One region of the Paenibacillus sp. FSL H8-0457 genome, then DNA from elsewhere that is predicted to be linked to it. Evidence: a T-box and tRNA genes for the amino acid it is inferred to sense, from the RefSeq annotation. Region 1 holds a T-box; the other holds one or more tRNA genes.

Region 1 (5,582 bases):
ATGGCCATAATTTCATTCCAAGAATGCGAGGTAACCTAGTCCAATGAAGTAAGACACCCTTTTCTCTAAAACAACTGCATGTAGTTTTGCAGGCGTTTCTCTACGGCGGTAGAGGGAGAGATTTGGCGTGTCTGAACAATGTGACTGGGGTGCCTCTTTTTGTTATGTCGGAAACGGTACTCTGATACAATTCCAATCACATATACGGAACGGATTGCTGCTTTTGTTGACGGGCGAAGGGTAAGGCCCTTTCAATACCGTCAGGGCTGGCCTGGAATGAACAGCCGAAGAATTGAGCAGTGGCGCGCATTCGTCCCGTTATTCAGATCCAAACGAATCCTCTCTCATAACAACCGCCGCAGGCCATCGCCTGCGGTTTTTGATGTTTTTCACAGAGAGAGGATGAGGCGATATGACAATGATTCTAAAAGCGAAAGATATAAGCATGGAACTTCAAGGAAAGCCGCTGTTTGAAGGCATTCAGCTGGAAGTGGCCGAAGGAGAGCGGATCGCGCTGTATGGGCGTAACGGTACCGGCAAAACAACGCTCCTCTCCATCCTGGCCGGTGAGCTTGAGCCTACCTCCGGCGTTGTGGAGGCGATCCTTCCAAGAGAGCGCTGGGGCTGGTTGAGACAGCAGGATGAACCGGAGGAAGGGGATATGAGTGCGATCGATACGGTGCGCAGCCGCAGTCATCCAACGTTATGGGAGCTGAAGCTTCGGCTTGCGGGAGTCGAGCAGCGAATGAACGGCGGCAGCGCTGCGGAAATGGAGCAGCTGCTTGAGTTATATGGCAATCTGCTGGAGCGTTATGAATCCCGGAACGGTTTCCAGTGGGAGACCGAGGTGGAGAAAGCGATGACGATGCTGGGCATCGGGCCGGAGGTGTGGCCGGTGTCCTATCGCGAGCTGAGCGGAGGCCAGAAGACGAAGGTGATGCTGTCTGCGCTCCTGGTGTCGGCCCCGAAATTTCTGCTGCTTGACGAGCCGACGAACCATCTGGACAGTGAAAGCCTGGTCTGGCTGGAGCAGTGGCTGGTGTCGACCTATAAAGGAACGGTGCTGTTTGTATCCCATGATCGGGAATTCATTGACCGGGTGGCGACCGCCGTCTGTGAGCTGACGTCGGAGGAACTCCGGCGTTACCGGGGAGGATACACGGATTACCGGCGCGAAAAGGAACGCGAGCTGCGCGAGCAGGAGACGCTTTATCGCAAGCAGGAGCTGGCCCGCAAGGCGCTTGAGGAGTCGATCCGAAGATACGAGGAATGGTTCCATAAAGCGCATAACGCGGCCGGGGACGTGAATGAAGTCAAGATCACCGCCAGTTTCTACAAGGCCAAAGCGAAGAAGAACATCTCCAGATACCATGCCAAGGAAAAAGCGCTGGAACGGTTGGAAGCCGAGCGGGTGGATAAGCCGCGCAGCGGGCCCAAGCTGAACATGGAGCTGGAAGGGGAGGCATTCGGCGGCCGAACCCTGGTCCAAGTGAAGGACATCTGTTTTGGATACGGAGATCAACAGCTTTTTAATAAGCTCACCTTCTATTTGAACCGCGGCGACCGGCTGGCCGTAAGAGGCCCCAACGGAAGCGGAAAAACGACGCTGCTCAAGCTGCTGCTGGGGGAGATCGATCCGCAGGAGGGCCGGATTACCCGGAATCCTTCCGTCAAGATCGGCTATTTTTCGCAGGAGCTTGAGGGGCTTGAACCTGAAACCACGCTGCTGGACAGCCTACTTGTCATTCCCGGCATGACGGAGAGCCGTGCGCGTACCCTGCTGGGCTCGTTTCTCTTCAGGAGAGACGACGTGTTTAAGAAGATGGGACAGCTCAGCATGGGGGAGAAGTGCAGAACGGCTTTTCTCAAGCTGTATTTCAGCGGGGCGCATCTCCTCGTATTGGATGAACCCTCGAATTACCTGGACGTGGATACCCGAGAGGTGATTGAACAGGTGCTCGTAAGCTTTCCGGGCGCAATCGCGCTTGTATCGCATGACCGGTATCTGGTGCGCAAAATCGCGAACCGGCTGCTTACGCTGAAGCCCGGGGAAGCTCCCGCATGGTTCGAGGGAAGCGTTGGCGAGGAGGAGGAACAGGCTGCGCGAACCGGGGTGATCAAGGGAGATACCGAGAAGGACAATCGCCGAATGGCGCTTGAGTACCGGATTCAGGAATTGCTGGGGTTATCCGCTGATGGACTTGAGGCCGGGGATGAGGCGAGCTGGCTTGCCGAGATTAGGGAGCTGCGGGCCGAGCTTGCCGGGCTTTTGTCGGATTGAGCCCAGGGATCCAGATTAAAATCGGTCCGATGAGGTTAAAATGGGGAAATGAAACTTGCCATATGCCGAAAGGTTGCATATAATAAACCCTATATATTTGCATAAGTTCTAAATGCATGGATGGAGAAAAGTAGCCAGTGCCTCTTTACAGGGAAGGGATGCCGTGGATTGAGAGTGTCCCTCAAAGAATCAGGCTGGTGAAGTTCGCTCCGGAGCAGTTCCCTGAACACGGCAGCCCGCCGGTTGAGTAGGGGATAACGGGTCCGATTCGTTACGTCGGTCAAGTGAGCATGATGAGGCATACTCGTGCCCAAGGCTTTTACCGTCTTGGTTAGAGTATGATGCATGTTAACAAGGGTGGTACCACGGTCTCTTCGTCCCTTTTCGGGAGGAGAGGCCTTTTTTGTTTTCAGAACAATGATGGAGTTTACAAAGGGGTGTGCGAATAGCCATGAAGGAAAAATTGGAAGCTTTAAAGCAGGAAGCATTGGCGCAATTGCAGGATGTTAACGATCCGCAGCAGCTGAATGATTTGCGGGTGAAATACCTTGGCAAAAAAGGGGCCCTGACGGAAATCCTGCGCGGCATGGGAGCACTCAGCGCAGAGGAGCGTCCCGTTATCGGCCAGGTGGCCAATGACGTTCGCGGCGCGATCGAGGAAGTCATTTCCGGCAAGCAGGAAGCGTTCCTGCAGCAGGAAACCGAAGAGCGTCTGCGCGCAGAGAAAGTGGACGTGACCCTTCCGGGTCGCAAGCTCAGCCAAGGTGCGGTGCATCCGCTCAGCAAGGTGATCCAGGATATCGAGGATATTTTCATCGGGATGGGATACCGCGTAGCGGAAGGACCCGAGGTGGAGACGGACTATTTCAATTTCGAGGCGCTCAATCTGCCGAAGAACCACCCGGCACGCGACATGCAGGATTCCTTCTATTTGACGGAAGATCTGCTGATGCGGACCCAGACTTCCCCGGTGCAAGCCCGGACGATGCTGTCGATGCAAGGAAAAGCGCCGGTCAAAATCATCTGTCCCGGACGCGTATTCCGCCGGGACGACGATGACGCGACCCATTCGTTCCAGTTCCATCAAATCGAGGGCCTCGTGATCGGCGAGAACATTCGCATGAGCGATTTGAAAGGGACGCTGCTGCAATTCGTTCAGGAAATGTTCGGCGATAACACGCAGATCCGTCTGCGTCCAAGCTTCTTCCCATTCACGGAGCCCAGCGCGGAAGTGGACGTATCCTGCGTCAAATGCGGCGGCAGCGGCTGCCGCGTATGCAAGCAAACGGGCTGGCTAGAGATTTTAGGCTGCGGCATGGTTCATCCGAAGGTGCTCGAAATGGGCGGCTATGACCCTGAGAAGTACAGCGGATTTGCTTTCGGTATGGGGGTTGAGCGGATTGCCATGCTGAAATACGGCGTGGATGACATCCGCCACTTCTTCAACAACGATACGGCATTCTTGAATCAGTTCACGCGGATCTAATTTTAACGATAAAGGGAAGTGAATAGACAATGAGAGTTTCAACCGATTGGTTGTCCGATTATATTTCGCTCGAAGGCGTAACCTCAGAGGATTTGGCAAGCCGCATTACATCGGCCGGCATTGAAATCGATGTGATCGAGAAACGGAATCAAGGCATTAACAACGTGGTCGTAGGCTACGTCAAGAGCAAGGAGAAGCATCCCGATGCCGATAAGCTGAACGTGTGCGTCGTCGATGCAGGCCAGGAAGAAGATCTCCAGATCGTATGCGGAGCAAAAAACGTGGATGCTGGCCAGAAGGTGCCGGTAGCGCTTGTGGGCGCGAAGCTGCCGGGCGGGCTGGATATCAAGAAAGCCAAGCTGCGCGGCGTGCTGTCCCAAGGCATGATTTGCTCAGCCAAGGAACTGGGCATGAATGACAAACTGCTGCCCAAAGAGCTGCAGGAGGGGATTTTGGTGCTCCCGGCTGACACGGAGATCGGCAAACCGATTGTGGATGTGCTGGGCCTGAACGATGAAATTCTGGAGCTGGACCTGACGCCGAACCGTTCCGACTGCCTCAGCATGCTGGGCACGGCTTACGAAGTGAGCGCCATCCTCGGCCGCGAGCTGAGCCTGCCGAACCCGGAGAAGGAAATGCTGGAGGTTCATGATGCAGCAGCCGATCATATCTCGGTTACGATCGGCGCGGATGAGCAGTGCAGCCATTATGCTGCACGCTATATCACGGGGGTAACGATCGCTCCTTCCCCGCTGTGGATGCAAAACCGGTTGATGGCAGCCGGCGTGCGTCCGATCAATAACATCGTGGATATTACCAATTATGTGATGCTGGAATACGGCCAGCCGCTGCATGCTTTTGATGCGGATCAGCTGAAAGACGGGGCGGTTCACGTACGCTTGGCTGAGGCCGGCGAGACGATGGTGACGCTGGATGGCGCGGAGCGGCGTCTGGAGCCGCATATGCTGGTAATTACGGCAGGCGGCAAGCCGGTGGCCTTGGCTGGCGTTATGGGCGGCCTGGACTCCGAAGTAACGGATGGAACGGTGAATATTTTCCTGGAGTCCGCTAAATTCGATGGCGGCACCGTCCGCAAAACCTCCCGTCAGCTGGGACTTCGCTCAGAGGCAAGCTCCCGCTTCGAGAAGGAAGTGGATCCGGCCGCAGTGATCCCTGCTCTGAACCGAGCGGCTGCACTGATGGCGAAATATGCCGGCGGGTCCGTGCATCAAGGAATCGTCGAAGCAGGAAGTGCGCATACCGAGCCGTCCGTGATTACGTTGTCGCTGGAGAAGCTCAATCGTTATCTGGGCACGGAGCTGTCTTTGCTTGAGGTCAAAACGATCTTCTCCCGACTGCATTTCCCTAGCGGGGATGCGGGCCAGGGATTGGTGGATATCCAAGTGCCTTCCCGCCGCGGCGATATTACGCTCGATGTAGACCTGATCGAAGAGGTTGCCCGCCTGTATGGCTATGACAACATTCCGACCACGGCGATTGAAGGACCGACGACGCCGGGTTCGTTGACGGAAGCGCAGGCCATCCGCCGCTCGCTTCGCCGTCTGTTGACGCACAGCGGATTCCAGGAGGTTCTGGGTTACTCCTTCATTCATCCGCAGCAAGCGGAAGTGTTCACTTCCCTATCGGAAGGCGGGAAGGCGGTTAAGCTGGCGATGCCGATGAGCGAGGACCGCAGCGTGCTGCGTACCAGCTTGCTGCCGCAGCTGCTGGATATCGCGGTGCATAACCATAACCGCAAGCAGCCGGACCTGGCCCTGTTTGAAATAGGGAACCTGTTCCACACGCAGGAGGAGA
Region 2 (5,582 bases), 380 kb from region 1:
GATAACCATATGTATATAATAAATAAAGGACAACGAGCATGACAACCAATCCCAGAAGGGTCCCCTCACGCATACTTCGGGTAATGATATTTGCTTTCTTTTCCGTTTCCACGGGGCAACCCTCCTGAATGGTTTACACAAAACAATACGTTTATTATGTCATTCTTATATTCAAATCTCCGCCTAAATAAGAAACGATAAATTTCATTTTATATTCGCTGGTCTCATAATTGGGCGATTGATATTTCACTCGGTTCAATATGCCGGTTTCCTTCCGGTCGTCCATATGAATCGATCCAAACAAGATGAATGCTTCGATCTCCACCCCGTAATAGTCCGGGATCATCAGATCGATATCACCGAGCATTCCGTGGAACATGAGCACCGTTTGGCGTTCCTCGGGAAGCGCCAGGGACAGATCCACATCTGCTTCCCCGAGCACATGCCACACGCTCAAGCTGCGCATCACCCAGGGTGCACGGTCCCAGTCAAAGTTGGACATAAAGTTCTGCTTCTGAATATATCTGGTCGTGGTATGGGCCCGTTTGGACTTGCCGTAGAAAATACCCAGCGATATCAAACTGACGCCAATAATCAACATAAGATGCTCGAGCAGCAGCAGCACGGCTCCGACGCCGAGCAGAATGTACCCCTTCTTCACATGGCCTTGCCTGATCTGAAGGACGCCCGCGAAGATGAGCAATAGGGCGACAATGGTGAAGAAACCAAACCATCGGCCGAAAAGCATAATAAAACCCAAGCTGATTAAACCTACTGCTATCCAGCGGTTTCTGTCCATGTCGCACCTCCTTGATGACCAAGATATAAGCTCGGAAAAGCCATATCAGTGAGATGTTCCCCACTGTATGGCTTTGCCTGTACTATACGACAATCTCATTCGTATAGCATATCATATGAACACGGTATTCGAATACGCTTTGTTCTTATTTTGCTGACTTGCTGAGGAATTACTCGGATTTCGAGGATTTCCCCATTTTGTTTTTCAACGCTTGCAGCTGCTCATCCACCTTCAGTTGCTTCTCAGCATCCACTGGACTTGTGTATGCTGCGTTGTTAGGGCGGTATGGTGCGCGAAGCACATCAGCTTCAGCTTCCATTTGCATGATTTTTTCTTCCATGCGGTGGAAGCCCATCGAAGCACTGCCGCTTTCAATGGTATGCAGGCTGCTCACTTGAGACATTTGCTTCTTCGCTTTCGCCATTTGAGCGCGAGCTACAAGCTCATTGCGCTTGTTGCGCATTTTGTAGAACTCGTCTTTCATTTCATGCAGCTGAGCAACAAGCTCTTTCGCTTGAGCCTCGGATTGCAGGTGCAGTTCCACGTACTCGGTTTCTTTTTGATCGAAATAGATCTTTTCTTCAAGCAGCTTGCGAGCCACTTCTTCTTGACCGTTTTTCAGAGCCAATTCCGCCTGAGCTTCACGTTGTGCCGCCATCTTCACAGCCTCATCGACGCGCTGCTTCATGCGACGCTCATTTGCCATTTGCTTCGCAACCGTTACCTCTGCTTCATGAATTTCTGCCTCCATGTCGCGCAGGTACTGGTTCAGCATTACGATCGGATCCTCCACTTTATCCAGCAGCTCGTTCACCGATGCTTTCGTCATATCCTTAATTCTTTTAAATACTCCCATGTTATTTATCTCCCTTCTCATAGTTCGAAAGTTTTTTCTTCAATTCTTCGATTTCTTTTTGCATGGCTTTTCTTTCAATATCCTTCATCATCGCATCCAGATCGGAATCGGTGGACGCGTTCGTTCTTGTGCCGTTGGGACGGTCATATTTGGGACCAAAGCTTCCATGCTCATTAGGATTAGGGTAGCCTTGATGACGTCCATAAGCGTCATTGTAGCTGTTGTAGCCTGGCCCCGGGCCCGGATGGTCGTTGTAACGGTATCCGCCGCCATGTCTTCCTTGCGGTCCGTACGGATCGTGATAATACGGCTCTTTAGGAACGACGAGGGTTGCAATCAGATAGATCAACAGCGTTGTACCGCCTGTGAAAAAGATACTGACTACAAATATGATTCTAAGTAGGGTAGATTCGACTCCGAAATGATCGGATATACCGCCGATCAACCCTGTGAACATCTTGTCTCGGGTGGAACGGTACAATCTTGTCATGGTTACTCCTTTCCGCTGTTATTCAGCTTTTGCTTCAAGCGGGCAAGTTCCTTTTCCAATACCGTGGAGACGGATTCTCCAGCCTGATCCATGTATTCCTGCCCCATGCGGCGTAAATCGCGAAGGCTTCTGGCTTCCAGTTCCCAGTCGCTGATACGGTCCTCGAGGCGATTGAACATCTTCGGTACATCATGACCCCCGCCATAGGATCCCGTACGTTCATTCATTTTTTGCTGAAGACGAAGGGTTTCCACTCGGGCAACATAATACTGGCGTTTGCTGTAGACCGTCTGATATTCCATCCGCAGCTCACCGAGCTGCTCCTCGATTTCTTTCAACGACTCCAGGCTTGAGGATAACAGGCCTTGATACTGTTCAATCTTTTCCTCATAAATCAGCTTCTCCTGCAATGCCAGCTTGGCAAGATGCTCTTCGCCGGCCTTCAAGGCAAGCAGTGCCTGCTCTTCGCGTTTAAATCGCATGGTTTCCGCTTGATCCACCTGCTGTTTCAGCTGTCTGGAATGTACTTGGCATTGCTGCTGCAGCTTCTCGGCCTCAGCAATGTCCTGTCTGGTTGAATGTAGGAACTGGTCAATCAATCGAACCGGATCCTGGCTCTGCTCGAGCTTTTCATTCAATGTTGCTACGGTTATGTCTCTTATCCGCCGGAAAACACTCATATCGGCTTAGCCCTCCTCATCTATCATGATCTGATCTGTTGTTTATGCAGGTTATATAATGTAGTGGTTCCTTATCAATAACGGGGTCTTCCATTCTTCAATCGGGACACTCCGTAGATGATTAAGATGACACCAAGGATCGGACCGATCAGCCAAGACAGTTTACCCATCAACCAGATGATCCCGATACCGAGAATGATCCATCCCATCAAGGTATTGCCTCTTCGAATTCCGTAATATCCCAAAGCAACCATCAGTATCGGAATTAGAAGACTGAACAACCATCCAAGCAGAGGACCGAATACTCCCAGAAGAACCAAGATCCCTAAACCAATCAACAGGATACTCATTCCATTGCCTTTTGAATTCCTCATTTATACACCGCCTTTCTGTTGTTTGATCGTTGTTTCATTTGTTCAACCTTATGACTCTATTCTAGGTAATTTCGAGTTTGACTAAAACGGCCTGTGGACGGTTTTTGGACCTAGACCTAAGGCGGGGCTTCCTATAGACCTACGTCCAACCCCTGCACTGGTCTGCAGTTTTTGCGTTACATCCGTGAACGAACACACTCCTGTTACCGTATCACTTATTGAAGGAACATCGATCTACAGGAGAACGACTTCAGCAGCTGCGATTGGGAGTGGACTTGTCGTGTGGATGCATCGATGGAGAGACAACAAAAAAAGGAATGCAGACGTTGATCGTCTACATTCCTTTTGATTGATGCCGGTGAAGGGACTCGAACCCCCACGGTTTCCCTCACGATTTTGAGTCGCGCGCGTCTGCCAATTCCGCCACACCGGCTTACACAATGGCGTGCCCTAAGAGATTCGAACTCCTGACCTTTTGATTCGTAGTCAAACGCTCTATCCAGCTGAGCTAAGGGCACATATGTTTGTTATGGAGGCGCCACCCAGATTCGAACTGGGGATAAAGCTTTTGCAGAGCTGTGCCTTACCACTTGGCTATGGCGCCAGAAATAAAAATGGAGCGGACGACGGGAATCGAACCCGCGACCCTCGCCTTGGCAAGGCGATGCTCTACCGCTGAGCCACGTCCGCAAACATAAAATCAATGGCTGGGGATATAGGATTCGAACCTATGCATGACGGAGTCAAAGTCCGTTGCCTTACCGCTTGGCTAATCCCCAATATGATTTTGTAATATGGGGCGATCGAGGGGAATTGAACCCCCGAGTGCCGGAGCCACAATCCGGTGCGTTAACCACTTCGCCACGACCGCCATATTGTACTATAAATTGATTCGATTGGCAGGGGCAGCAGGAATTGAACCCACACTAACGGTTTTGGAGACCGCTGTTCTACCTTTAAACTATGCCCCTAAAAACTGGTGGAGGATGATGGATTCGAACCACCGAACTCGAAGAGAGCAGATTTACAGTCTGCCGTGTTTAGCCACTTCACTAATCCTCCAGAATGGTGCCGGCGAGAGGACTTGAACCCCCAACCTACTGATTACAAGTCAGTTGCTCTACCAATTGAGCTACACCGGCGTATAAAATTATAAAAGGTACATGGTGGCTCGGGACGGAATCGAACCGCCGACACGAGGATTTTCAGTCCTCTGCTCTACCGACTGAGCTACCGAGCCATAGAGCTCATTTCGGACTTTGACGAATCCCATATCGGATACGCATCTCATCCCAAAGTCATCTATGAAACTTGTAAAAATGGCGGAACTGACGGGATTCGAACCCGCGATCTCCTGCGTGACAGGCAGGCATGTTAGGCCTCTACACCACAGTTCCACGAGGCACTATCGCTATTGCGATATAAATTGGTTGCGGGGGCAGGATTTGAACCTACGACCTTCGGGTTATGAGCCCGACGAGCTACCGAACTGCTCCACCCCGCGTCATTAAAAGGGTTGCTGCAATGGTGAAAAATCATGGTGGAGGCTGAGGGGATCGAACCCCCGACCCTCTGCTTGTAAGGCAGATGCTCTCCCAGCTGAGCTAAGCCTCCGTAACAAAGCGACTTTTATCATACCAAAATCTGATATAAGAAGCAAGTGTTTTTTAAGAAAGGATTCTCATCCTCTGATGCATTAAAGAAAGTGGTGACCCGTAGGGGATTCGAACCCCTGTTACCTCCGTGAAAGGGAGGTGTCTTAACCCCTTGACCAACGGGCCTTGCTTAAAATAATAGTGGCGGAGAGAGAGGGATTCGAACCCTCGAGACGCTTTTGGCGCCTACACGATTTCCAATCGTGCTCCTTCGGCCAACTCGGACACCTCTCCATAAATGGCTCCCCGAACAGGACTCGAACCTGTGACAACTCGATTAACAGTCGAGTGCTCTACCAACTGAGCTATCAGGGAACAATATTCAATTCAAGTGATTGATCACCTGAAAACTAGATACGAAACGATATTTGCAGCACATTAGACTCCGTAGCATTCACCCGATGTGGTATCGGGGTCCCCAGAAAGTATTCGGCGTTGCTCCAAAGCTTCGCTTCACTTTTTGGGGTATTTTTTGGATAAGCCCTCGACCGATTAGTATTGGTCAGCTCCATGCATTGCTGCACTTCCACCTCCAACCTATCTACCTCGTCGTCTTCAAGGGGTCTTACATACTGGGAAATCTCATCTTGAGGGGGGCTTCACGCTTAGATGCTTTCAGCGCTTATCCCGTCCGTACGTAGCTACCCAGCCATGCTCCTGGCGGAACAACTGGTGCACCAGCGGTACGTCCATCCCGGTCCTCTCGTACTAAGGACAGCTCCTCTCAA

What was found. A T-box is a leader RNA that pairs with one kind of tRNA and senses whether it is charged. The one in region 1 lies ahead of pheS (phenylalanine--tRNA ligase subunit alpha), so its partner is inferred to be a tRNA-Phe.
Region 2: it has a tRNA-Phe gene. The T-box ahead of pheS (phenylalanine--tRNA ligase subunit alpha) is inferred to sense a tRNA for this amino acid. The anticodon was not compared.

The regions. Positions count from the first base shown of each region.
Region 1 is NZ_CP150293.1:5,799,901-5,805,482, reverse strand. Features, by position in the region: gene abc-f (ABC-F type ribosomal protection protein) at 413-2,281, shown strand; T-box leader at 2,390-2,666, shown strand; gene pheS (phenylalanine--tRNA ligase subunit alpha) at 2,733-3,767, shown strand; gene pheT (phenylalanine--tRNA ligase subunit beta) at 3,797-5,582, shown strand, end outside.
Region 2 is NZ_CP150293.1:6,178,777-6,184,358, forward strand. Features, by position in the region: gene MHI43_RS27810 (sensor histidine kinase) at 1-112, opposite strand, end outside; gene liaF (cell wall-active antibiotics response protein LiaF) at 155-799, opposite strand; gene MHI43_RS27820 (PspA/IM30 family protein) at 969-1,655, opposite strand; gene MHI43_RS27825 (PspC domain-containing protein) at 1,657-2,145, opposite strand; gene MHI43_RS27830 (PspA/IM30 family protein) at 2,148-2,825, opposite strand; gene MHI43_RS27835 (hypothetical protein) at 2,900-3,199, opposite strand; tRNA gene MHI43_RS27840 (tRNA-Leu) at 3,553-3,632, opposite strand; tRNA gene MHI43_RS27845 (tRNA-Arg) at 3,641-3,717, opposite strand; tRNA gene MHI43_RS27850 (tRNA-Cys) at 3,730-3,803, opposite strand; tRNA gene MHI43_RS27855 (tRNA-Gly) at 3,815-3,889, opposite strand; tRNA gene MHI43_RS27860 (tRNA-Gln) at 3,904-3,978, opposite strand; tRNA gene MHI43_RS27865 (tRNA-His) at 3,995-4,070, opposite strand; tRNA gene MHI43_RS27870 (tRNA-Trp) at 4,097-4,170, opposite strand; tRNA gene MHI43_RS27875 (tRNA-Tyr) at 4,177-4,261, opposite strand; tRNA gene MHI43_RS27880 (tRNA-Thr) at 4,266-4,341, opposite strand; tRNA gene MHI43_RS27885 (tRNA-Phe) at 4,364-4,439, opposite strand; tRNA gene MHI43_RS27890 (tRNA-Asp) at 4,520-4,596, opposite strand; tRNA gene MHI43_RS27895 (tRNA-Met) at 4,627-4,703, opposite strand; tRNA gene MHI43_RS27900 (tRNA-Val) at 4,738-4,813, opposite strand; tRNA gene MHI43_RS27905 (tRNA-Glu) at 4,906-4,980, opposite strand; tRNA gene MHI43_RS27910 (tRNA-Ser) at 4,997-5,088, opposite strand; tRNA gene MHI43_RS27915 (tRNA-Asn) at 5,094-5,169, opposite strand; rRNA gene MHI43_RS27920 (23S ribosomal RNA) at 5,327-5,582, opposite strand, start outside.